4 regions of the Tabrizicola sp. T46 genome follow, and region 3 is predicted to be linked to each of the others. Evidence: riboswitches for the same ligand, from Rfam matches in the RefSeq annotation. Region 3 holds a riboswitch; each other region holds the start of a gene.

Region 1 (5,285 bases), on a different contig from region 3:
ACCGAAGGGCGGGGGCTGGGCAGAAGCCACTTTGAACTGCTGGCAGACCGCAAGACCGGTCTGGTGCCCGGAGAGACCATCCGGCTGGGACGCGACCGCTTTACCGTCGTGGGATTGGTCGAGGATGCGATGAACTCAGGCGGCGATCCGGCAGTCTATGTGACTTTGGCTGATGCATTGACGTTGCAGACGGCGATGGACCCGGCCGCTGCCCGGGTGCAGGCGGCTCGGGGCGATGGCGGCCTGCGCCCACCGACGGTGGCCGCCGTTGTTGCCCGGCTGCAGCCCGGTGCCGATGTGGAGCTTTTGACCGCGACGGTTCGGCAATGGAAACACCTCTCCGCCCTCAGCCAAAGTGAACAGGAGCAGCTTCTGCTTGCCTCGGTGGTGGACCGGGCGCGGCGCCAGATCGGTCTGTTCCTGGGGATCCTGCTGTCTGTCAGCGCCGTGGTGATCGCACTCATCATCTACACCATGACCATGGAGAAGCTGAAGCAGATCGCTACCCTGAAGCTGATCGGCGCCCCGGATCGAACCATTGTGGGCCTGATCGTGCAACAGGCGCTGATCCTTGGCATCTCTGGCCTTGCGATCGGGCTGGCCCTGATCCTTCTGGTCAAGGACAGCTTTCCCCGACGCGTAGTGCTTGAGCCGTTCAACGCGCTGGTGCTGACCGGCATCATCCTGATGGTCTGCCTTGTTGCCTCGGGTCTTGGCGTCCGCGCGGCGCTGAAGGTTGACCCTGCCACAGCGCTCGGGGGCTGACCCATGCCGCCGGGCGACATTCTGGTCGATGTGCGGGGCGTCGCCAAGCATTATGGCGAAGGCGAAACCCGTGTCGATGCCTTGCGGTCCGTGGATCTGCGGGTACATGTCGGCGAAGTCATCGCGCTGCTGGGCCCGTCCGGTTCGGGCAAGACGACGCTGCTGAACGTGATCGGCTGCATTCTTGCCCCGACCGCGGGCCGGGTCGAACTGGATGGCGATGCGGTGTTCGACGGCAAATGGCTCCGCAGCGATCTGCGACAGCTGCGCCTGGACAAGATCGGCTTTATCTTTCAGGCGCACAACCTGTTGCCCTTCCTGACCGCCGAAGAGAACGTCTCGGTCGTGCTGGACCTTGCGGGCTGGCCTGCCGAAAGAGGCCGCGAACGGGCACGCGAACTGCTTGATTACCTTGAAGTCGGGCATCGGGCCAAGGTGAAGCCAGCCCTGCTTTCCGGGGGCGAAGCGCAACGCGTCGCCATTGCCCGCGCGCTGGCGAACCGCCCCCGGATCATCCTGGCCGATGAACCCACGGCTGCGTTGGACAGTGGTCGGGCGCAGCTTGTGGTGGACCTTCTGCGAAAGCTCGCCAGCGACCAGAAGGCCTGCATCATCGCCGTGACGCATGATGAAAAGATCTTCGACCGTTTCGACCGCCTGATCCACCTGCGCGATGGTCGTCTCGTGGACAGCTGAACCAAGGAGAAGGCCATGCCCGCCCGCAGAAAGCCCCTGACGGCCGTCGCCTTTGTCGCAATCGTCTTCGGTCTCCTGACTATCGTTTCTGGAGGCCGCGCCCTTTTTGGTGGCGCCGACATGGGGGCCGTCGTCCCGTTCGTTCTGTGGTTCAACTTCCTAGCAGGGTTTGCCTACATCATCGCGGGTCTGGGGCTTTGGTATAGGACTGGCTGGGCACCCGGCCTTGCCATCGCCATCACCCTCGCGACCGGAGCGATCTTTGCGATGTTTCTCTTGGAGGTCTGGCGCGGGACTGCATACGAGGCGCGGACGATGGGTGCGATGGCGCTGCGCCTTGCGATCTGGGTGGTGATCAGCGTCGTGGCGGCAAGGGAAAAGGCCAGTCGCGCATGACGGAAGGCAATCCTTTCACAGGGCACCATGCGGCCTGCCGCGATACTACCAAGCAGGCGGCGTCACGTCTGACGGGAGATCCCGTGCCCCCTCGCACTGACCCCAAGCGTCGCAATAGATCAACTGCTCCAGCGGCAGGCGGCTTGCCCAACCCTTAGCCGCCAATTCGGGCTGGTCGTAAAGCTCTTCGACGTGGCCGAGGCAAAGCCAGGCCACCGGAACAACGCTTTCGGGCAGGCCAAGGATCTCGCTTAACGCGCCCGACCGAAAGATGCTGACCCAACCCACACCAATCCCTTCCGACCGAGCCGCCAGCCAGAGGTTCTGAACAGCACAGACGGTCGAATAAAGGTCCATCTCGGGCGCGTGGGTGCGGCCAAGCACAACAGGGCCGCCACGCGCGCGATCGCAAGTGACGCAGATGCTGACCGGCGCTTGCAGGATGCCTTCAAGCTTCAGGCTGGAATAGAGCGGACGGCGGTCAGGTCCGAACATCGCTTCGGCTTCGGCGTTTGCATCGGCAAAGGCGGCCTGAACCCGACCTTTCACACCGGAATCCCGGACAATGATGAAGTTCCACGGCTGCATGAACCCAACCGAAGGCGCATGATGGGCAGCCGTCAAAATGCGCATCAGAACATCTTTGTCCACGGGAGTGTCCGTAAACTGCGAGCGCACGTCGCGGCGCGAGAAGATAGCGCGATAGACGGCAGCGCGCTCGCCTTCGCTGAAGGCTCCGGCCGCGACCGGAGAGGCAGAAACGGACATGACGGTCCCCCTTCGTCGAAACGGGCGCGCCGCCGGCCTTCGGCGCGTCCTGTTTCGTCTGGCCGGTCTTCTGACTTGGCTTCGCGCGGGTGCTGCGCCTTCCCGGTCATTCGACCCGTGGCAAATGCAGCCCCATCCACCTTACAGCGTTGGGCACGTCGCAGGATTTCACTGCGTTCCCGATTATCCCGCCACGGAAAGCGGCGGGCACCAAACGCCGCCACTCTAGGCGTAAGTTCGATCTGGCGCAATCAGCGCGGCACTCCCGACGAAGACAGACGTAAAATCATTCTGTGGGATCCTTCAGCTCGGAATTTGGATCGAGGGCGTAGCCGCTCGCTGGTCCACGAAGGGGCTGAATCAGCATCTGGTCGAGCCACAAATCACGGTGTGTACGAAACTGTTCGATCCCGATCTCCATCCCCTCGTGTCCCTTGGCGGGCTGAGCGATGTAGGTGCCGAGCAGCCGGTCCCACCACGGCAGGTTGAAGCCGTAGTTCGAGTTGGTCTCGCGCGGGTCGGTGGAATGGTGGACGCGGTGCATGTCCGGCGTCACGACGAACAGGCGCAGCACGCGGTCCACCGGGCGTGGCAGGTCGATATTGGCGTGGTTGAACAGCGCGGTGGCGTTCAGGACCACCTCGAAGAGCAGCACCGCGACGGCGGGCGGGCCGAGCGCCGCGACCACCGCCAGCTTGATGCCCATCGAGATCAGGATCTCGACAGGATGGAACCGCAGGCCGGTTGTGACGTCAAAATCAAGATCGGCGTGGTGCATCCGGTGCAGCCGCCAGAGCCCCGGCACCGCATGGAACATCACATGCTGAAGGTAGATCGCCAGATCGAGCAGCAGCATCGAGACGATGATCGCGACCCAGACTGGCACATCGAGATTGTGGAACAGGCCCCAGCCGCGATCCTCGGCCATGACGGCCAGCCCGACAGCGAGGATCGGGAACGACAGCCGCAGGATGACCGTATCGACCACCACGAGCGCAAGATTATTGGTCCAGCGGATCACCCGCGGGATCTGCCGTCTGCGCCGGGGGGCTGCCACTTCCCAAAGCGCCATTGCCGTCAGAACACCCAGAAAGATGGCAAGACGGATGGTCGCCTCGGTGGCAAGGATGGTCTCGGACATGGATCGCTCGCCTTTGGCCTTGTGGGGCGCGATGGAATCGCTATTATTCAAGGCAACGCTTGAATGATCTAGCGTCAGGAGACAGGCCTTGTCAATCAGCCCGAAGCTGGCCCTGCTGGAGGAATACGCCCTTGTCGCGCGCGCCTTGTCGGCACCGGCGCGTCTGATGCTGCTGGAACAACTGGCGCAAGGAGAGCGTGGCGTGGAGGCGCTGGCGGAAAAGACGGGCCTGACCATCGCCAACTGCTCGCAGCACCTGCAACAGTTGCGCCGGGCTGCGCTCGTCACCAGCCGCCGCGATGGCAAGGCGGTGATCTACCGACTCACCGACGCAAAGACTCTGGAACTCATGGACCTTTTGCGCATCGTGGCCGAACGTAACCTGGCACAAGTCGAGCGCATCCTACGGGGCCTCTCGGGCGGCTATGACGCGCCCGAACCGGTCAGTCGCGCGGTCCTCGCCGCACGGCTCGCGGGAGGCTCTGTCACTGTTCTCGATGTCCGGCCCTCCGACGAATATGCTGCGGGCCACATCCCCGGTGCACGGAACGCCACCTTGGCGCAGTTGGAGCAAATTCTCCCAACACTTGCGCATGACGCTGAGATTGTCGCCTATTGCCGCGGCCCATACTGCGTCTATGCCCATCAGGCCGTCGCCACTTTGCGCCGCCACGGTCTAAACGCGCGGCGGCTGGAAGGTGGTTTGCCTGAATGGCGTGAGGATGGAAGACCAGTGCTCATCGACGTGGGCTGAGCGTTGTTGAGCTCAATAGGACGGCGCCCGGTTTCGAAAGGACAGGACTTCGCTCATCGCGCGCCATCTTCGTTGACGATGCAATCATATTGCCCGATGGCTGACACCTGATACGGCGACCCTAGTTCGTCGTGCGCCACATCCGGTATCGCCCCTGGCCTGTCATCTCACGGATCAGACCCCGCGTTTCCATCCAGGCAAGGTTGCGCTGCACGGCCGCTCGACTGGCGCCGGTCATGGTCTCGGCCATGGGGGCCGAGACGAGGGGCCATTCGGTCAGTACCGCGCGCAGCGCCCGTGGTGTCTTTCCCGAGAGCGGTGACATCTCGATTTCTGCCCGCGCTGACCATGCTTCGATATCGTCGAGGTGCCGCATCGCGGTCAGGCTTGCTGTTTCCATCCCGTCGAGCCAGCGCGCCAGACGGACAGTCTGTGAGCCACCTGCGCGCAGGCCCCCTGCCCCGCCCATCGCCAGCGGCGTAAAGACTGCGCCCCTCCCTTCGCTGGCCGAGATGCGTGCGGCGGTCACCGCCGCTTCCATCCGGTCACTGTGCTGCCCGAGTCCTGCTAGGTTCCAAAGGTGGAAGCCCATGCAGGCGCGGGTGATCGGGTGCAGATCGTCAGCTTGCGCCATAAGTTCCAGCCACCCCTCGGCTCGATCGGAGAATGGTTCTGCCACATCATCCATGTTCTCGGGGTCATGGCGATCCAGGAAGGCAGACAGGTCGACGTCTGGCCCCGGCCCGCCCGTCAGGCGCCGCACCG
Region 2 (5,285 bases), 170 kb from region 3:
TCGCGCTGCGCCAAGGCCTCAGCCCCGGCCTCGAAAAGCTGCGCCAGTGTCGGGAAGACATCGCGGAAAAGTCCCGAGACACGCAAAGTGACGTCGATCCGTGGCCGCCCGAGCAGGGCCAGGGGCAGCACCTCGAACCCCGACACGCGGGCCGAGCCGTCATCCCACTTCGGCGCGAGGCCCGCGAGGTGCAGGGCCATCGCGAATTCCTCGCCCGCCGTGCGCATCGTGGCGCTGCCCCAGAGGTCGACGACCAACCCGCGCGGGTAGTCGCCGTGGTCCTGCAGGTGGCGGCGGATCAGCTCTTCGGCCAGCTTCACGCCCTGGGCATGGGCGTTGCGCGACGGCACGGCGCGGGGATCGACGGAAAAGAGGTTCCGCCCGGTCGGCAGCACGTCGCTCCGCCCACGGTTGGGCGAACCGGCGGGACCGGGGGCGACCTTTCGGCCATCGAGGGCCGCCAGCAACCCCTCGCGCTCACCCTCCCCTTGCCCGAAAACGTGCAGGCCCTGGCCGAACTGGCTTTCCTTCAGGTCGCAGACAAAACGGTCGATCCGGGTGATCGCCTCGGCCGGGGTCGCGCTGGCGGGAAGGCCAAGATCGGCGGCGACACCCGACGCGGCCGCCTCGTCCCGGATCGCGGCGATCAGGCGGGTGCGGCGGGCCGGGTCCAGCCCTTCGGCGGTGGAGTATTCGTCCAAGAGCCGTTCCAGCCGCAGAAGCTCGGCCGGAACGGCACTCGCCACCATCGGCGGCGGCAGATGGCCCAGCGTCACCGCCCCGATCCGGCGCTTCGCTTGCGCAGCCTCGCCCGGGTCATTGACGATGAAGGGATAGATGACCGGCGTGGGTCCGATCAGCACCTCGGGCCAGCAGGTGTCGGAAAGGGCGACCGATTTCCCCGGCAGCCACTCCAGCGTGCCATGCGCGCCCATATGGATCAGGGCGTGCAGCCCCTGCGCGCGAAGCCAGAGGTAGAAGGCGACATAGCCGTGCCGCGGGGTGCGCGAGAGGTCGTGGTAATCGCCGTCCCGCGTTACGACCTCGCCGCGTTCGGGCTGCAACGCGACAATCGCATTTCCCCTCTGGATGGCGGGGAAGCAGAAAGCACCGTTCCTGACCAGGGGATCGCCGGCCGGATCGCCCCAGGCCTCCTGCAGGTCCTGCAGCAGCGCTTCGGGCAGCGTTTCCAGCGCCGCCAGATACTCCGCCATCGGCCAACTCAGCGTCTCTCCCAACGCCCTGGCCACCGGCCCGCCTGCGCCGATGGCGTAACCTTCGGCGGCAAGGGTCTGCAACAGGCCCTCGGTCGAGGCCAGCGCGTCAAGGCCGACGGCATGCGCCATCTGATGCGCCCGGCCGGGGTAGGTGGACAGGATAACCGCCAGCTTTCGGTCTGCGGCGGGGGTGACCGCAAGCCTGTGCCAGCGCCTGACACGCTCCACCACCGCGGCAACGCGGCCCGCATCCGCCCGGTGCGCAAAGCGCGAGAACTGCAATTCGGGGTGGCGCTTGCCAGGGCTCTTGTGGCTGACAAGCCCGGCGAAAAGGCGGCCGTCGACCTCGGGCAGCACGACATGCATGGCAAGATCGGCAGGCGACAGGCCCCGTTCCGATGCTGCCCAGTCGCGGCGGCGGTTGGTCGACAGCGCCACCTGGAAGACAGGGCAGTCCGCCGCGTCGAAGGGCGTCCGCCCGTCGTCTCCCCGCGCCGAGAAGGCGGTGGCATTGATGATCGCGACCGGCGGGCAGGCGGTCAGATGCGAGGACAGCCAGTCCGCAGCGCCCTGGGCCTTCAGGCTGGCCGCAAAGGCGCCATAGGCCGCAAAGCCCTCGGCCCGCAGCGCATTGATCAGCGCATCCACCGGCGCAGTATCGCCCGAGGTCAGGTAGCTGCGGTAGAAGGTGACAAGGACACCGCCTGCGGCAGCCGGTGCCGGAACCACTCCCCGCTCGGGGTCATAGAACCCCATCGGCGGCACGGTCTTGTCGCCCATCACAGGCGCGGCATAGATGCCCGCGGCCAGGGCCAGTTGAGCCAGGGCGGCATGGGCCGCAACTGCTCCGCCCTCGTCACACAACGCCTGCAACCGTCGCAGCGTCGAGACGGGAAGCGTCGACAGCGCATCAAGCCGCGGGTCGGGCCGGCCATCGGCCGGCAGGATCGCCAGCGCCGTGCCTTTCCGACGGCCAAGGTCCTGCAGCGTGGCAAGGCCGTAGGGCCAGTAGGCCTCACCCCCGATCAGGCGGACGAGGATCGCCTTCGCGCCGGAGAGCGTGCGTTCGGCATAGGTGTCGACGGAGATCGGGTGTTTGAGCGCGATGATATTGGCGAGACGCACGGTAGGGTGGGCAGTATTGCCCACCCTACGCATGCGCTCATAGCCCGCCGTGAACGCCCCAAGGTCGCTGTCGGAAAAGCTGAGGACCACAAGGTCGGCCGGATCCTGCCCCAGGTCGAACGGGGTTTCCGTTTCCTCCAGCCCATGGCTTTCGCGGAAGACGACGTGCATCAGACTCTCCGCAGGGCGGTTGCCCCCGCACCCCGTCCCTCTCCCCCGAGGAAGTAGGGGGGCGCTTCCCGCCCAAAGGTGAGGAGAGGGTAAGTCACGGCTGTCAGGCCCCCACTACCCTGCGGATCGCGGCTTCGTCGATGTCGTCATGCTCGGCGATGACGACAAGCTGCGAAAGGCGCGGCGCGGCACCCCAGGGGCGGTCGTACTGCATCCGCACGCGGGCGCCGACGGCCTGCACCAGCAGCCGCATCGGCTTGCCGGCAACGGCGACATGGCCCTTGACCCGCAGGATGTTCAGCTCATGCGCCAGGCGCTGAATCGCCGCGGCCAGGGCCTCGGGGTCAGTCACCTCCGGCAGGTCGATCACGACCGAATCGAAATCGTCATGCTCGTGGTCATCCGCCCCGTCGTGGTGCGAGGGGCGCGCGGCCAGGTCATCCTCCGCCGCCGCGGCAAGGCCCAGGACGACACGCGGGTCGATGACACCTTCGGTCATCGGCAGCATCGGCACCGGGCGGTTCAGCTCGGCCGCGATTACCTCGCGCGCTGTCGCAAGGCCCGCATCCCCGGCGAGGTCGGCCTTCGAAAGCAGGATCAGGTCGGCGCAGAGGATCTGGTCCTCGAAGACCTCCGAAAGTGGCGTTTCGTGGTCCAGGCTGGGGTCGGCAGCGCGCTGCGCCTCGACCGCGTCCACGTCGGGGGCAAACCGGCCCGCCGCCACCGCCTCGGCATCGGCAAGCGCGATCACGCCATCCACCGTGATCCGGCTGCGGATCGCGGGCCAGTCGAAGGCCTTGAGAAGGGGCTTCGGCAGCGCAAGGCCCGAGGTCTCGATCAGGATGTGATCGGGGCGCTGCGGCATGGCCATCAGCTGCTCGATCGTCGGGATGAAATCATCGGCGACGGTGCAGCAGATGCAGCCGTTGGCCAGCTCCACGATGTTTTCCGCCGGGCAGTTCTCATCCGCGCAGGATTTCAGGATGTCGCCGTCGACGCCCACGGTGCCGAACTCGTTGACGAGGATCGCCAGGCGCTTGCCCTGCGGGTTCTGCATCAGGTGGCGGATGAGCGTGGTCTTCCCCGCGCCGAGGAAGCCGGTGATCACGGTGACGGGGATTTTCCCCAGGTCGTTCATCTGTTCGGTCATTCGGCGGCCTCTGGCAGGGGATGTGGGGGAACGCGGGCAATGGATTGCTTGCGGAAGACGGTCGGGCGGTCGCGCCAGGGGACGATACCATCCCCGGTCGCGGCGTATTTCGCCGCACCTTCGAGAATCGCTGGAACGTCGTCCAGCGTCAGGCGGCCATAGACATAGGACCAGGCCCCCGGCTTTGTCAGCGACACCGCGCAGCCAGTGTTGCAGGCAGAAAGGCACTCGACCCCGATGATGCGAACGCCTTCGGGCGGCGCGTCCGCCGTCAGCGCGGCATGCAGCCGGGCCCCGCAGGGCGGTGCGCCCTCGGCCGGGGCCTCGCCGGCCTTGCAGGTGGTGCAGACGTAAAGGGTCGCGCCCATGGTTGCCTATCCGAAGGCGGAAAGGGTGGGCCAGCGAGGGGCCGCCCGACGTGTGGGGCCGCCGATCACCGGTCGCGGAACACCCCGTCCGCCGGTTACCGTTCTGCGCTGGCAGGTCTCCCGGCTTGCGGATACGGGGAGAGGATCTCCCCACGGCCCCCGCCTTCCCGGCATGACGCCAGTGGCCTTGGGACCTCTCCGGTCACGGTCGCGGGGGCGGCTGCTTCGGGTCGCCCATTTCGTCGGGCGGGCCTGTCGCATTCCCTCTTCGCCTGTCATAAACAGGAACCAGCACCCGTCCACCTGAGGCAGATGGGGGGGCCTTGTCAAGGACACGACCGACCATGACCGACGCCGATACGACACCCGCAACGGATGACCTCGCCCGCCACGCCGCGAAGATGGCCAAGAAGAAGGCAGCGCGCGACCGGATCATGGCCGGAAAGTCGGGCGAGAAGGGGCTGATCATCGTCCATACCGGCGCGGGCAAGGGCAAGTCCTCCTCCGGCTTCGGCATGATCCTGCGCTGCATCGCGCACGGGATGCCCTCTGCGGTCGTGCAGTTCATCAAGGGCGCCTGGGACACGGGCGAGCGGCGGCTTCTGACCACCCATTTTCCCGATCTCTGCCAGTTCCACGCAATGGGCGAAGGTTTCACCTGGGAAACCCAGGACAAGGCCCGCGACATCGCCGCCGCCCGGGCGGGCTGGGAAAAGGCGAAGGAACTCATCCGCGACCCTTCCATCCGCCTGGTGCTTCTGGACGAGATCAACATCGCGCTCCGCTACGATTACCTCGACCTCGCCGAAGTGCTGGCGTTTCTCCGCGCCGAAAAGCCTCCCCTGACCCATGTGGTCTTGACGGGACGGAACGCGAAGGACGAACTGATCGAGGCGGCGGATCTCGTGACCGAGATGACGCTGGTCAAGCACCCGTTCCGGTCGGGCATCAAGGCCCAGGCAGGGGTGGAGTTCTAAGGGCGCGAAGGGGGGCTCAACGATGCAACGCGTGGTGATCAAGGCTGCCCTTGGCGTCGCGTTGGCCGTTCTCTCCGCCTGCACACCCTTCTTCTATGGCGGCGTGGTGGTCTTCGGTCCTGCCGAGGACGCAGCGCCGGTAGAAGCCAGCGCAGGTCAGTCGTCCCCGTAAGGTATCGCCCCGAGAATAAACACCCGTCGCACGTCCTGCGCGGCACCCGGAAAAGGATCTGACCATGATGAAGTCATCGCTTCGCCTCACCCTCCTTGCCGCCGC
Region 3 (5,285 bases):
CATCCGCCCGACCGGCCTTCTGGACCCTGTCGTGGAAATCCGCCCGGTCGAGATGCAGGTCGACGACCTCTTGGACGAAATCCGCAAGGTCTCGGCCAAGGGCCTGCGGACGCTGGTCACCGTGCTGACCAAGCGTATGGCCGAGGACCTGACCGATTACCTCCACGAACAGGGCATCCGGGTGCGCTACATGCACTCCGACATCGACACCATCGAACGCATTGAAATTCTGCGCGATTTGCGGCTGGGGGCCTTTGACGCTCTGGTCGGGATCAACCTCTTGCGCGAAGGCCTCGACATCCCGGAATGCGGGCTGGTCGCGATCCTCGACGCGGACAAGGAAGGTTTTCTGCGGTCGGAGACCAGCCTCATCCAGACCATCGGCCGCGCCGCGCGGAACGCGGAAGGCCGGGTCATCATGTATGCCGACCGGATCACCGGGTCGATGGAACGGGCGCTCGCCGAGACCAACCGACGGCGCGAAAAGCAGATGGCCTACAACGCCGCGCACGGGATCACGCCCGAGACGGTCAAGAAGAACGTCGAGGATGTGCTGGCCGGCCTCTGGCAGGGCGACACCGACATGTCCCGCGTGACGACCAAGGTCGACAAGCCAATGGTCGGGTCGAACCTCGCCGCCCATCTGGATGCTCTCCGCGCCCAGATGCGCAAGGCCGCCGAGAACCTGGAGTTCGAGGAAGCCGCCCGCCTGCGGGATGAGGTCAAGCGGCTGGAGGCGGTGGAGCTTGCCGTGGCCGATGACCCGTTTGCGCGGCAGGAGGTGATCGAGGAAGCGGTGACAGAGGCCACCAAGATGGCCGGACGGTCGACGGCAGGGCGGGCCGGTCAGCGGGGCGGCAAGCGGTCGCGGCGGGGTAGGTAGAGGCGGTGGGCGCGCCGCCCACCCTACGCGACGGCCCGTAGGGTGGGCGAAGCGCCCACCTTCGTCCGCAGATCACGGTGGATCGTCGAAAACGGCCAGTCCACCGCCTTTTTCACATAGCCATGCCGGACCGGATCGCTGAGGCAATGGGCGATGGCGCGCGCCTCCTCATCAGGGTCGCGGATCATGTGCTCCCAGAACCGGCGCCGCCACAGACCCGCCTCGCGCTTGGCAGACATGCTGCGCGATTGCGGGCCCCGCAATCCGGTCGCAAAGGTGAACCGCGCCTTGATCTTCTGCCAGCGTAGGGAAAAGTTGGCATCCCCCGGTGGCAGGGTCCAGACGGCATGGATATGGTCAGGCAGGATCACCATGGCCTTGCAGTCGATCGGGTGTTCGGCAGCTGTCATCCGATAGGCTTCGCGCAAGTGTTGGATGTGGTCGGTCAGGGCAGTCGCCCCCTTCACGGCAAGATTGACCGTAAAGAAATAGGTGGCACCCGGGACGCGCATCCGGCGGTAGTTCGGCATGTGGCAGGCCTTCCAAGGGTTTCCCTTTCGAAAGGTGGGCGAAGCGCCCACCCTACCTTGCGTCACTCCACCAAGACGATGTCCGGATCGCCTGCGCGGAAGGTCGTGATCTCGTGGCAGGTGACAACCTCGCTTTCCCGCTCTTCCCAATAGCGCGGGTCTGCCAGCACCGCCTCGGGCAAGCGGTCCTTCTGGAAGATCCGCCGCTTTTGCCGCTTCACCGTCACCTCGAAACGGTTCGACCGCAGCCGCGCACCAGGGCGCAGGAAACCTTCGCGCAGCACCTCGGCCCGGTCCTGCAAGCGCTTGATCTCGGCCTTCAGCCGCGCGAATTCGTCCACTGGGTCCATCAGCACCTCCTCCTGCTTCCCGCAGTCTCGGCCAGCTTGGTTGCAGCAAGGTTAACGCGGACCCGAACACGTCCCCCGCCCGCCGGATGTGCCGGACCGCCAGAGACCGTCAGGTCTTCGCCTTCGTCATCTCGGGCCGAGAGGCCGACGACCTGGCGGCGGCGCGGGCGCTGATCCGGGGGCTTGCTTGACGATCCCGGCTGCCGGTCCATCTCCCCTCCATGCGCGTCCTCTTTGCCCTCCTGCTCGCCTCGCCCGCCCAAGCCTGGGAGTTCACCGACACGCCGGTCTGCACCATCCTGAACGACACGCCGACCCTGCAGGTCCGCGTGACCTACGATCCGTCCCTGCCAGAGCCTTACGCCATCACCCTCACCCGCCCCGATCCCTGGCCGGTGACAGACACTTTCGGTCTCAGCTTCAACGGCCCCGCCGCAATGACCATCGGCACCGCCCGCCACCGCCTTTCACCGGACGGGCGGACGCTGACAGTTAGCGATACGGGCTTTGGCAACGTGCTTGACGGCCTGGCGCTGAACAGCACCGCCACGGCGCTTGCCGGGGAGACCAGGGTCCCCCTTGACCTTTCCGGAGCGCGGCCTGCGGTCGAAGCCTTCCGGGACTGCGGCGTGGCACCCTCGGCCTGAGACCAGGGCGCATCGCGGTCGGACTTGACCTGACGCGGCACCTCGGCCATACCCGACGCGATGGTTCCCGGCCAAACCAAGCGCGGCCGGGTGAAAAGGGAACACGGGTCGGGTGTAGGCATCAGCCGCCCATTCCGTGACTGCCCCCGCAACTGTAGGCGGCGAGCGACCCCCGATGCCACTGGCCGGAACCGGCCGGGAAGGTGGGGAGAGCAGAGACCCGCGAGTCAGGAGACCTGCCATCGCAGCAACAGACCGACCCGGGCGGGGTGTCCCGGAAGGAGCATGCGATGGATATGCCATGGCAGCCACCCGCGGCTGCAACAACTGATCCCGTGGCGCGGTCTGCGCCGCTTGCGGGCCCGACCGCTGTCGAGGTTTCCGGCGTATGCTGGGGGCCGAAGGGCCGCCCGGATATCCTGTCGGATATCAGCTTTGCCGTGCCGCAGGGCCAGGTCATGGCGATCTGCGGTGCGAACGGGGCGGGGAAGTCCTCGCTTCTCAGGCTGCTCTACCGTCATCAGGCACCGCGCAGCGGTTCGGTGCGGCTGATGGGCCGGGACATCTGGGACATGGGCGCGTCCGAGGCCGCGCGCCATCTTGCCGCCGTCCTGCAGGAACAGCCCGCCGACTTTGCCCTGACCGCCCGCCAGATCGTGGCGCTGGGCCGCCTGCCGCACCGGAAGACCTGGGGCCCCGGCCATGCCGCCCCCGGCAGCGCGGATGCGGCGATCATCCAGTCTGCGATCCGGCGGATGGACCTGGACGGTATGGCCGACCGCCCCTTCGCCACCCTTTCGGGGGGTGAACGCCAGCGTGTGATGGTCGCCCGCGCCCTTGCGCAAGAGCCACGGATCATCGTGCTGGACGAACCGACCAACCACCTCGACATCCGCCACCAGCTGGAGCTCCTGTCACTTCTGAAGGGCCTTGGCCTGACGGTGATCGCCACGCTGCATGACCTGACCCTGGCCGCCGAATTCGCGGACCGTGTCCTGATCCTGCGGGAGGGACGCATCCTAGCCGACGGCCCGCCCGAGGACGTCCTGACCGAGGTGACCCTCGCCCGGGCATTCAACGTGCAGGCCCGCATCGACCGGTCCGGCGATGCACCGCGCTTTTCCTTCCACCTCTGACAACGCCTGAGACTCTTCACATGATCCGACTGTCGCTTGCCGTCCTGTTCCTGTCCGCCTCCGCCGCCCTGGCCTATCCTGTCACTGTGAAAAGCTGCGACCGGGAGGTGACCTTCGACGCTGCCCCCACTCGCGCGATCTCGCATGACGTCAACCTGACCGAGATGATGCTGGTCCTCGGCCTGCGCGACCGGATGGTCGGCTATACCGGCATCTCCGGCTGGAAGACGCTGGACGAGGAGATGCGGGCAGGTGTGGCCGAGCTGCCAGAACTGTCGGCCAAGTATCCTACGAAAGAGGTGCTGGCCGCGGCCGAGCCCGACTTTTTCTTCACCGGCTGGAACTACGGCATGAAGGTCGGCGGCGAAGTCACGCCCGAGACGCTGGAACCCTTGGGGATCAAGACCTACGAGCTGACCGAAAGCTGCGTCCACATCGGCCCCAAGGCCCGGTCGAGCATGGACGACATGTACAATGACATTCTGAACCTTGGCCGTATCTTCGGCGTCGAGGCGAAGGCAGAGGATCTGGTGGCAGGCTGGAGAGAGCGTCTTGCGGAGGTCACGGCCGGCGTGGACCGCTCGAACCCCCTGCGCGTCTTTGTCTATGACAGCGGTGAAGAGGCCCCCTTCACCGCCGGTGCCTATGCCATGCCTACAGCCCTGATCGAGGCGGCGGGTGGCGTCAACATCCTGGCGGACCTGGAAAAAAGCTGGGCCGAGACCAGCTGGGAGCCGGTGGTCGAACGCAACCCCGAGGTCGTGGTGATCGTCAACTATGGCGACGTGACGGCAGAACAGAAGATTGCCTTCATGAAGGAAAATCCCGCTTTCGCAGGGGTCGATGCCGTGAAGAACGACCGCTTTGTCGTGCTGGAATATGTCGAGGCGACGCCCGGACCCCGCAACATCAAGGCGGTGGAGAAGCTTGTCGCCGGGTTCTGGGGTCAGTAAGCAAATCCAGTCCGGGCCAGGTGTGCCGATGATCTCCCGCCGTGAAATGCTCGCCTGCCTTGCCGCACTGCAGGCGCCTGTGCCCTTGCAGGCCGCAACTGGGCGATCCGTGATCGTGATCGGGGCGGGTATTGCGGGGCTGACTGCTGCGCGCATGCTGCAGACCGCTGGCCATCGGGTGACGGTGATCGAGGCGCGGAACCGGATCGGCGGGCGCATCTGGACTTCGCGCCTCTGGCCCGACCTGCCGGTGGACCTTGGGGCCAGTTGGATCCATGGCATACGCGGCAATCCCCTCTCTGCGCTGGCCGACGAGGCTGGGGTCCGTCGCCTGTCCACCTCCTATGACAGCGCGATCACGCTGGATGTGACCGGTCGCCCCCTTGATCTCGAACCGGCAATGGCGCGGGCCGAAGCCGTGGTGGATACCGCCCGCGCGGCGGTGGATGAACGCGATGAAGACCTGTCTCTGGCCGACGCGGTTCAAGCCTCGCAGGGATGGCGAAGTGCCGATGCTGAGGAGCGGCGGCTGATCCGCCATTTCATCAACAGCACGGTCGAGCATGAATATGGCAGCGACTGGCACGAGGCCTCGGCCTGGCACTTCGACGACGGCACGGAATTCGGCGGTGGCGATGTCCTTTTTCCAGAGGGCTACGACCAGATCCCCGGAATGCTGGCGCAGGGTCTGGGCATAAGGCTGGGCAAGGCTGTCACCGCCTTGGCTCCGGAGGGCGGGCGCGTATCCGTCACGCTCGCCGGGGGAGAGATCCTGACGGCGGATCA
Region 4 (5,285 bases), 160 kb from region 3:
GCCAGCAGCCCGGTCGCCCGTTCGATAACTGCGGTCGCCCCGGCATCCAGCCCCGGCGCCTGCCGCCAGTCGCCCCAATGCGGACGGGGGCCGAGGATCGTCTCGACATCCCAGCGCTTGCGGGTGAAGCCCGGCGGAGGTGTCCAGCCCCTTGCATGGCCGTGAAGCCGCGCCGTCGCAGCACCTAGGGGCGCAAACCAGCGGGCAAGGTCATCGCCGGGACGCAATTCCTGCCCTGCGATCGGGGCAAAGCCGACGATGAAGCGCCCGTCGATCTCGGTCACCGGCCCATCGCGCCCCGCGATTGGGGCAACGGTGCGCAGGCCCGGCAGGTCTTGGAGGGCCGCCAGCCAGGCGAGTTCCGAGGCGATCTCGCGCTTGGTGTGATAGCCCTGCCGGTGCAGCCGCAGGATAAGGTCGCCGGCCCGCCAGGTCTCGTTCTCGGACCGGTTCAGAAGGGAAAGGGGTCTGTCCGGCGCAAGCCCGTAAAGCGGCAACGCCCGAGCGATGATTTCAGACATCCCCACCGCGCCGCAGAAGATAGATGTCCATGATCCAGCCATGTTCGGCCCGAAGGCGGGCCCGCGTGGCCAGGATTTCGTCCGAGACCAGCGCCAAGGGGCCTTGGATCAGCGCCTGTTGCGGCATGCCGACATAGGCGCCCCACCAGATGGTGGTGTCAGCCGGATCGATGGCGGTGAAGGCCCCGCCCCTGTCCAGCATCACCGCCACGGTGATTGCCCCATCCGGCCAGCCTTTCTCGCGCAGCTGGCGGCCGGTGGTGATCGTGATCGGGGCGGCCAGCGTGTTCAGCGCGATGCCGTGGGCTGCCGTCAGGACCTGCAGGCTGGTGATGCCAGGCACAACCCGCACCGTAACCCCGCCCAGCCGCGCGGCGATGCGCAGCGTGCTGTCGTAAAGCGAAGGGTCGCCCCAGACCATCAGCGCCACCTTGCCACCCTTTGGCAGGCGCTTGGCCAGCACGTCGCGCCAGACCCCGGCGATGGCATCATGCCAGTCATTGACGGCCCCCAGGTAGTCCGCCTGATCCGCACGCGTCGGCACGTCATATTCGGCGACCGGGACCGGGGCGGTCAGGACGCGCGACAGGATCAGGCGGCGGAGGTCGGCAAGGTCCGACTTGTCCTCGCCCTTGCGCGGCAGAAGGATCAGATCGGCCCCGTTCAGCGCAGCAGCGGCTTCGGCGGTCAGATGGTCCGGATTGCCGGTGCCGATACCGATGAGGGATAGCGTGAACATGGACATCGACCACAAGGACGGCGCGGCCCCTTGGCAAGGCCGCGCCTGATGGATCAGGCCGCGTAAAGGCGCGGCGCGACGAGAGGCGAGCCATGCGCCTTCAGCGCCTTGGCACCGGCCAGAACCGCAAGATCGGCAATCGGTTCGATCAGGACAACGGCCATGTAGGCCAGGCCGAAGGTGGCGATCGCTGCAAGGTTATCGGCGGCAAAGCCCTGCCCGTAGATCGCCCAGAACGCGACCCACGAGACGATGCCCCCCTGATAGACCAGCGACAGCGACAGCACCTGGCGGTATTGCAGGTCGACATAGGCCGTTCCCGGGGCGACGACGCGCTTGGCGACCTCCATCATCACGAAGAGAGGGACGAGAAGCGTGGTCACGTTCATCGCATATTGCGGCAGGTCGGCCGGCGCGAAGACAAGGCCCTGGATCAGAAGCCCCGCCGCCAGCCCGACCGCCGCGGGTCCCGCCCCGAGGATCAGGAACAAGGTGGAGCCAAGGATGAGGTGCACCTCGCTTACCCCAACGGCGAAATGCGGGAACACTTCGAAGAAGATGAACACGCCGACGGTGGCGATGACCGAGCGCAGGGCGACCGGGGCGATGCCGCTTTCGCGGGTTGCCTTGACGACATGGTAAAGCGCCACCCCGCCCGCCCCGGCGGCGGTCGCGTAGCTCAGTCCGATCTTGGCCCCGTCGACGAGGCCCGGTTCGATATGCATTGTCCCTCCTGTCCGTCACACCCGACGGCGGTTGTTTCGTTCCCGCAAGGCCGGTCTCCTGGCTGGCGGATCGCGGCGGGCCTTCGCCTTCCCATCCCTAAGGGACAGTGGCGGATGAAGACCCGCTCACCGCTGACAGTCGCGGGGGCGGCTGATGACACGGGCCCCGGCTTCGGTTGGCCCGCTCCTCATTCCCGTTTCAGTCCCGGCGCTTTGCACCTGGTGGGACACCTTGCCCCGCCTGTCTGCGCCTCGCACCCCGAATGGTCAAGATCGAAGGCGACGGGACGGGATCAGTCCCCGACGCCCCGGGCCAGGGGGCCGATCAGGATGAGCCCAGGAAGGGAGCTTCGGTCCTGTGCCAGCGATTCGGCCAGCTCCGAGATGGTGGACCGCAGGAGCCGCTGGTCGGGCGTGCTGACCGCCTCGGCCAGAAGGGCCGGGGTCCCGGGTGGCAGGCCATGCGCGATCAGCGCCGCCGCCAGCGCCGGAAAGGTCCGCTTGCCCATGAAGACCACGGTGGTGGCATGGGGGTCGGCCAGCGCGGGCAGGTTCAGCCCCGGCGGCAGGTTCCCCGACGTGTCGGCAGCGGTGATGAACTGCACCCGCTGCGCGTGGATGCGCCGGGTCAGCGGGATCCCGGCAGCGGCGGCGGCGGCCGAGGCGGAGGTCACACCCGGCACGATCTCGCAAGGGATCCCGGTGGCCCGCAGCGCCTCGAGCTCTTCCTCGAGCCGGCCGAAGATGCCGCTGTCGCCCGACTTCAGCCGAACCACGCGCGCGCCGGTCCGGGCATAGTCCACCAGAAGGCGGCTGACATGGTCCTGTTTCGGCGAGGCGCGCCCCGCCCTTTTGCCCACCCCCACAAGATCGGCCCCGGGCCTAGCCAGGGCCAGGATCGGCCCCGCGGAAAGGTCATCGTAAAGGACCGCATCCGCCGTCTGCAGGGCCTTGACCGCCTTGACGGTCAGAAGGTCGGGATCACCCGGTCCCGCCGAGACGAAGGTGACAAAGCCGGTCATTCAGGCACTCGCGATCAAGTGGAAATAGGTGCCGGTCGATAGCCCGCCCCCCGACTGGAGTCGATAGGACCCTGTCTCGGGAACGCTTGTACCGGTGGCATCGGTCACGGTCGCAAGGGCGGCATCGGGTTGGGCAACGATGGTCGAATAGTGAAACTCGTGGCCCGAAAGCGCGGCACCGGTTGGCTGTCCGGGAATGGTCTGTGCAAGAACGGCCCGCCGGTAGCCCAGATGCATCTGCCGTTTGGCGTAGCTCGTCACCAGTCCCAGAAGCCCGGCCATCCGGTGGCTCGTGCCGTCCTTGTCGATCAGCGCGGCGCCCATTGCCATGTAGCCCCCACATTCGCCATGCACGGGCCGCGCCACGGCAAAGGCCTGGAGCTTCGCGCGGAACCCCTCCGCCGCGGCAAGGGCGCCCGCGTGCAGTTCGGGATAGCCACCCGGCAGCCAGCAGACATCGGCCCCGGGGTCCGGTCCTTCATCGGCGAGGGGCGAGAAGGGCAGCACTTCCGCGCCCGCCGCGCGCCAGCCTTGCAGAAGGTGCGGATAGACAAAGCTGAACGCCACATCCCGCGCCAGGGCGATCCGCTGACCCGGGGGCGTGATCCGTGCCGCCGGAGCGGCCCGTGCCGTTGTCCCTGCCGCCGCGAGCATCGCGTCAAGGTCCACCCCCTCGCGCACCAGCCCGGCAGCCTCGGCGATCAGCGCCTGAAGGGCGGGCTGCTCCTCGGCCTGCACCAGCCCCAGATGCCGCTCGGGCATCGCGATCGCCGGGCGCTTCGGCAGCGCGCCCAAGACCGGCAACCCTGCTTCCTCCATTCCCTTCCTCACAAGCGCCTCGTGCCGCGGGCTCGCGATCCGGTTCAGGATCACGCCCGCCACCCGCACCCCCGGCCGGAAGCGCGCCAGCCCCAGCGCCACCGCCGCCGCCGTCTGCGCCTGGCCGGAAGCGTCGATCACCACCACCACCGGCCAGCCCATCCGTTCCGCCAGGTCCGCCGTCGCCCCGTTCCCCGCTGCCCCTGCTGCGGCCACGCCGTCGAAAAGGCCCATCGACCCTTCCGCAAGGATCAGGTCCGCTCCTTCCGCCGCCTTGAGCATCCCATCCAGCATCGCCCCCGGCATGGCCCAGCTGTCCAGGTTGAAACTCTCGCGCCCGCTGGCCGCCCGGTGAAAAGCCGGGTCGATGTAATCCGGCCCGTTCTTGAAGGGCTGCACCATCAGCCCCCGGTCGCGAAGCGCGGCCAGAAGCCCCAGCATCACCGTGGTCTTGCCCGTCCCAGAGGCCGGGGCCGAGATGATCAGGCCCGGAACCGTCGATTCCCGCATCATGACTCCGTCCCCGGAAAGCGCGGGTGGGTGCCGACGGGGCGATAGCGCCGGTCATAGTCCCCGGCGTAAAGTCGGCTTTCCTCGAACCCCTCCTGCGCCAGCGCGGGGCCGACAAGGATCAGCGCCGTCCGCTCCACCTCGGCGGGAACAGCGTCAGCAAGCGTGGCCAGCGTCGCCCGGATGATCCGCTGGTCGGGCCAGCTTGCCCGCCAGACCACGGCAACCGGGCAGTCCGGCCCGTAATGGGGGACAAGGTCGGCCACCAGCTTTTCGATAAGGTGGATCGAGAGGTGCAGCGCCAGCGTCGCCCCGGTCGCGCCAAAGGCCGACAGCGTCTCGCGTTCGGGCATCTGCGTCGCCCGCCCCTCGGTCCGGGTGAGGACGACCGACTGCGCGAGGCCCGGCAGTGTCAGTTCCACCCCCAGGGCCGCCGCCGCCGCGGCAAAGGAGGGCACCCCCGGTGTAACGTCATAGGGGATGCCGAGCTCGCGCAACCGCCGAAGTTGTTCCCCCATCGCCGACCAGACCGACAGGTCCCCGGAATGCAGCCGCGCCACGTCAAGCCCGTCCGCGTGCGCCGCCGCGATCTCGGCGATGATCTCGTCAAGGCTGAGGGGGGCGGTGTTCACGATCCGGCAGCCGGGCGGGCAATGCGACAGGACCCCTTCCGGCACCAGCGAGCCAGCATACAGACAGACGGGCGAGGCCGCGATCAGGTCCCGCCCCCGCAGGGTCAGAAGGTCCGCCGCCCCCGGCCCGGCCCCGATGAAATGCACCGTCATCCCCGATCCCCGCCATTCTTCGTCCGCAAATATCCCCGCCGGAGGCACTCCGAGCCGGTTGCGCGCCCTTCACGCGCAGAGGCGAGACAAGAGGCTTGCGCGTAGCGCTCAACTTGGCACCGGAGCGTCATGCCTGCCCCTCCGCGATGGCCGCCGTCGCGGTC

What was found. A riboswitch is a leader RNA that binds a small molecule or an ion and turns the genes downstream of it on or off. The one in region 3 is predicted to bind cobalamin.
Region 1: linked by a shared signal. The riboswitch ahead of bluB (5,6-dimethylbenzimidazole synthase) and the one ahead of AC2D9V_RS09220 (ABC transporter ATP-binding protein) in region 3 are both predicted to bind cobalamin.
Region 2: linked by a shared signal. The riboswitch ahead of AC2D9V_RS08300 (DUF1636 family protein) and the one ahead of AC2D9V_RS09220 (ABC transporter ATP-binding protein) in region 3 are both predicted to bind cobalamin.
Region 4: linked by a shared signal. The riboswitch ahead of AC2D9V_RS08365 (energy-coupling factor ABC transporter permease) and the one ahead of AC2D9V_RS09220 (ABC transporter ATP-binding protein) in region 3 are both predicted to bind cobalamin.

The regions. Positions count from the first base shown of each region.
Region 1 is NZ_JBXVVV010000005.1:108,108-113,392, reverse strand. Features, by position in the region: gene AC2D9V_RS16920 (ABC transporter permease) at 1-765, shown strand, start outside; gene AC2D9V_RS16915 (ABC transporter ATP-binding protein) at 769-1,461, shown strand; gene AC2D9V_RS16910 (hypothetical protein) at 1,477-1,857, shown strand; gene bluB (5,6-dimethylbenzimidazole synthase) at 1,903-2,625, opposite strand; cobalamin riboswitch at 2,669-2,855, opposite strand; gene AC2D9V_RS16900 (sterol desaturase family protein) at 2,912-3,766, opposite strand; partial or broken gene AC2D9V_RS16895 (ArsR/SmtB family transcription factor) at 3,855-4,055, shown strand; tRNA gene AC2D9V_RS16890 (tRNA-OTHER) at 4,033-4,099, opposite strand; gene AC2D9V_RS16885 (rhodanese-like domain-containing protein) at 4,077-4,520, shown strand; gene AC2D9V_RS16880 (hypothetical protein) at 4,642-5,285, opposite strand, start outside.
Region 2 is NZ_JBXVVV010000002.1:165,328-170,612, reverse strand. Features, by position in the region: gene cobN (cobaltochelatase subunit CobN) at 1-2,513, opposite strand, end outside; gene cobW (cobalamin biosynthesis protein CobW) at 2,617-3,651, opposite strand; gene AC2D9V_RS08300 (DUF1636 family protein) at 3,660-4,031, opposite strand; cobalamin riboswitch at 4,125-4,339, opposite strand; gene cobO (cob(I)yrinic acid a,c-diamide adenosyltransferase) at 4,376-5,008, shown strand; gene AC2D9V_RS08290 (hypothetical protein) at 5,031-5,180, shown strand; gene AC2D9V_RS08285 (hypothetical protein) at 5,245-5,285, shown strand, end outside.
Region 3 is NZ_JBXVVV010000002.1:339,021-344,305, forward strand. Features, by position in the region: gene uvrB (excinuclease ABC subunit UvrB) at 1-883, shown strand, start outside; gene AC2D9V_RS09205 (REP-associated tyrosine transposase) at 907-1,413, opposite strand; gene AC2D9V_RS09210 (hypothetical protein) at 1,476-1,763, opposite strand; gene AC2D9V_RS09215 (excinuclease ABC subunit B) at 1,985-2,410, shown strand; cobalamin riboswitch at 2,455-2,668, shown strand; gene AC2D9V_RS09220 (ABC transporter ATP-binding protein) at 2,701-3,546, shown strand; gene AC2D9V_RS09225 (ABC transporter substrate-binding protein) at 3,567-4,499, shown strand; gene AC2D9V_RS09230 (flavin monoamine oxidase family protein) at 4,528-5,285, shown strand, end outside.
Region 4 is NZ_JBXVVV010000002.1:176,886-182,170, reverse strand. Features, by position in the region: gene AC2D9V_RS08375 (phosphotransferase enzyme family protein) at 1-521, opposite strand, end outside; gene cobF (precorrin-6A synthase (deacetylating)) at 514-1,260, opposite strand; gene AC2D9V_RS08365 (energy-coupling factor ABC transporter permease) at 1,314-1,985, opposite strand; cobalamin riboswitch at 2,017-2,235, opposite strand; gene cobA (uroporphyrinogen-III C-methyltransferase) at 2,279-3,007, opposite strand; gene AC2D9V_RS08355 (cobyrinic acid a,c-diamide synthase CobB) at 3,008-4,336, opposite strand; gene cobM (precorrin-4 C(11)-methyltransferase) at 4,336-5,121, opposite strand; gene AC2D9V_RS08345 (cobalamin biosynthesis protein) at 5,249-5,285, opposite strand, start outside.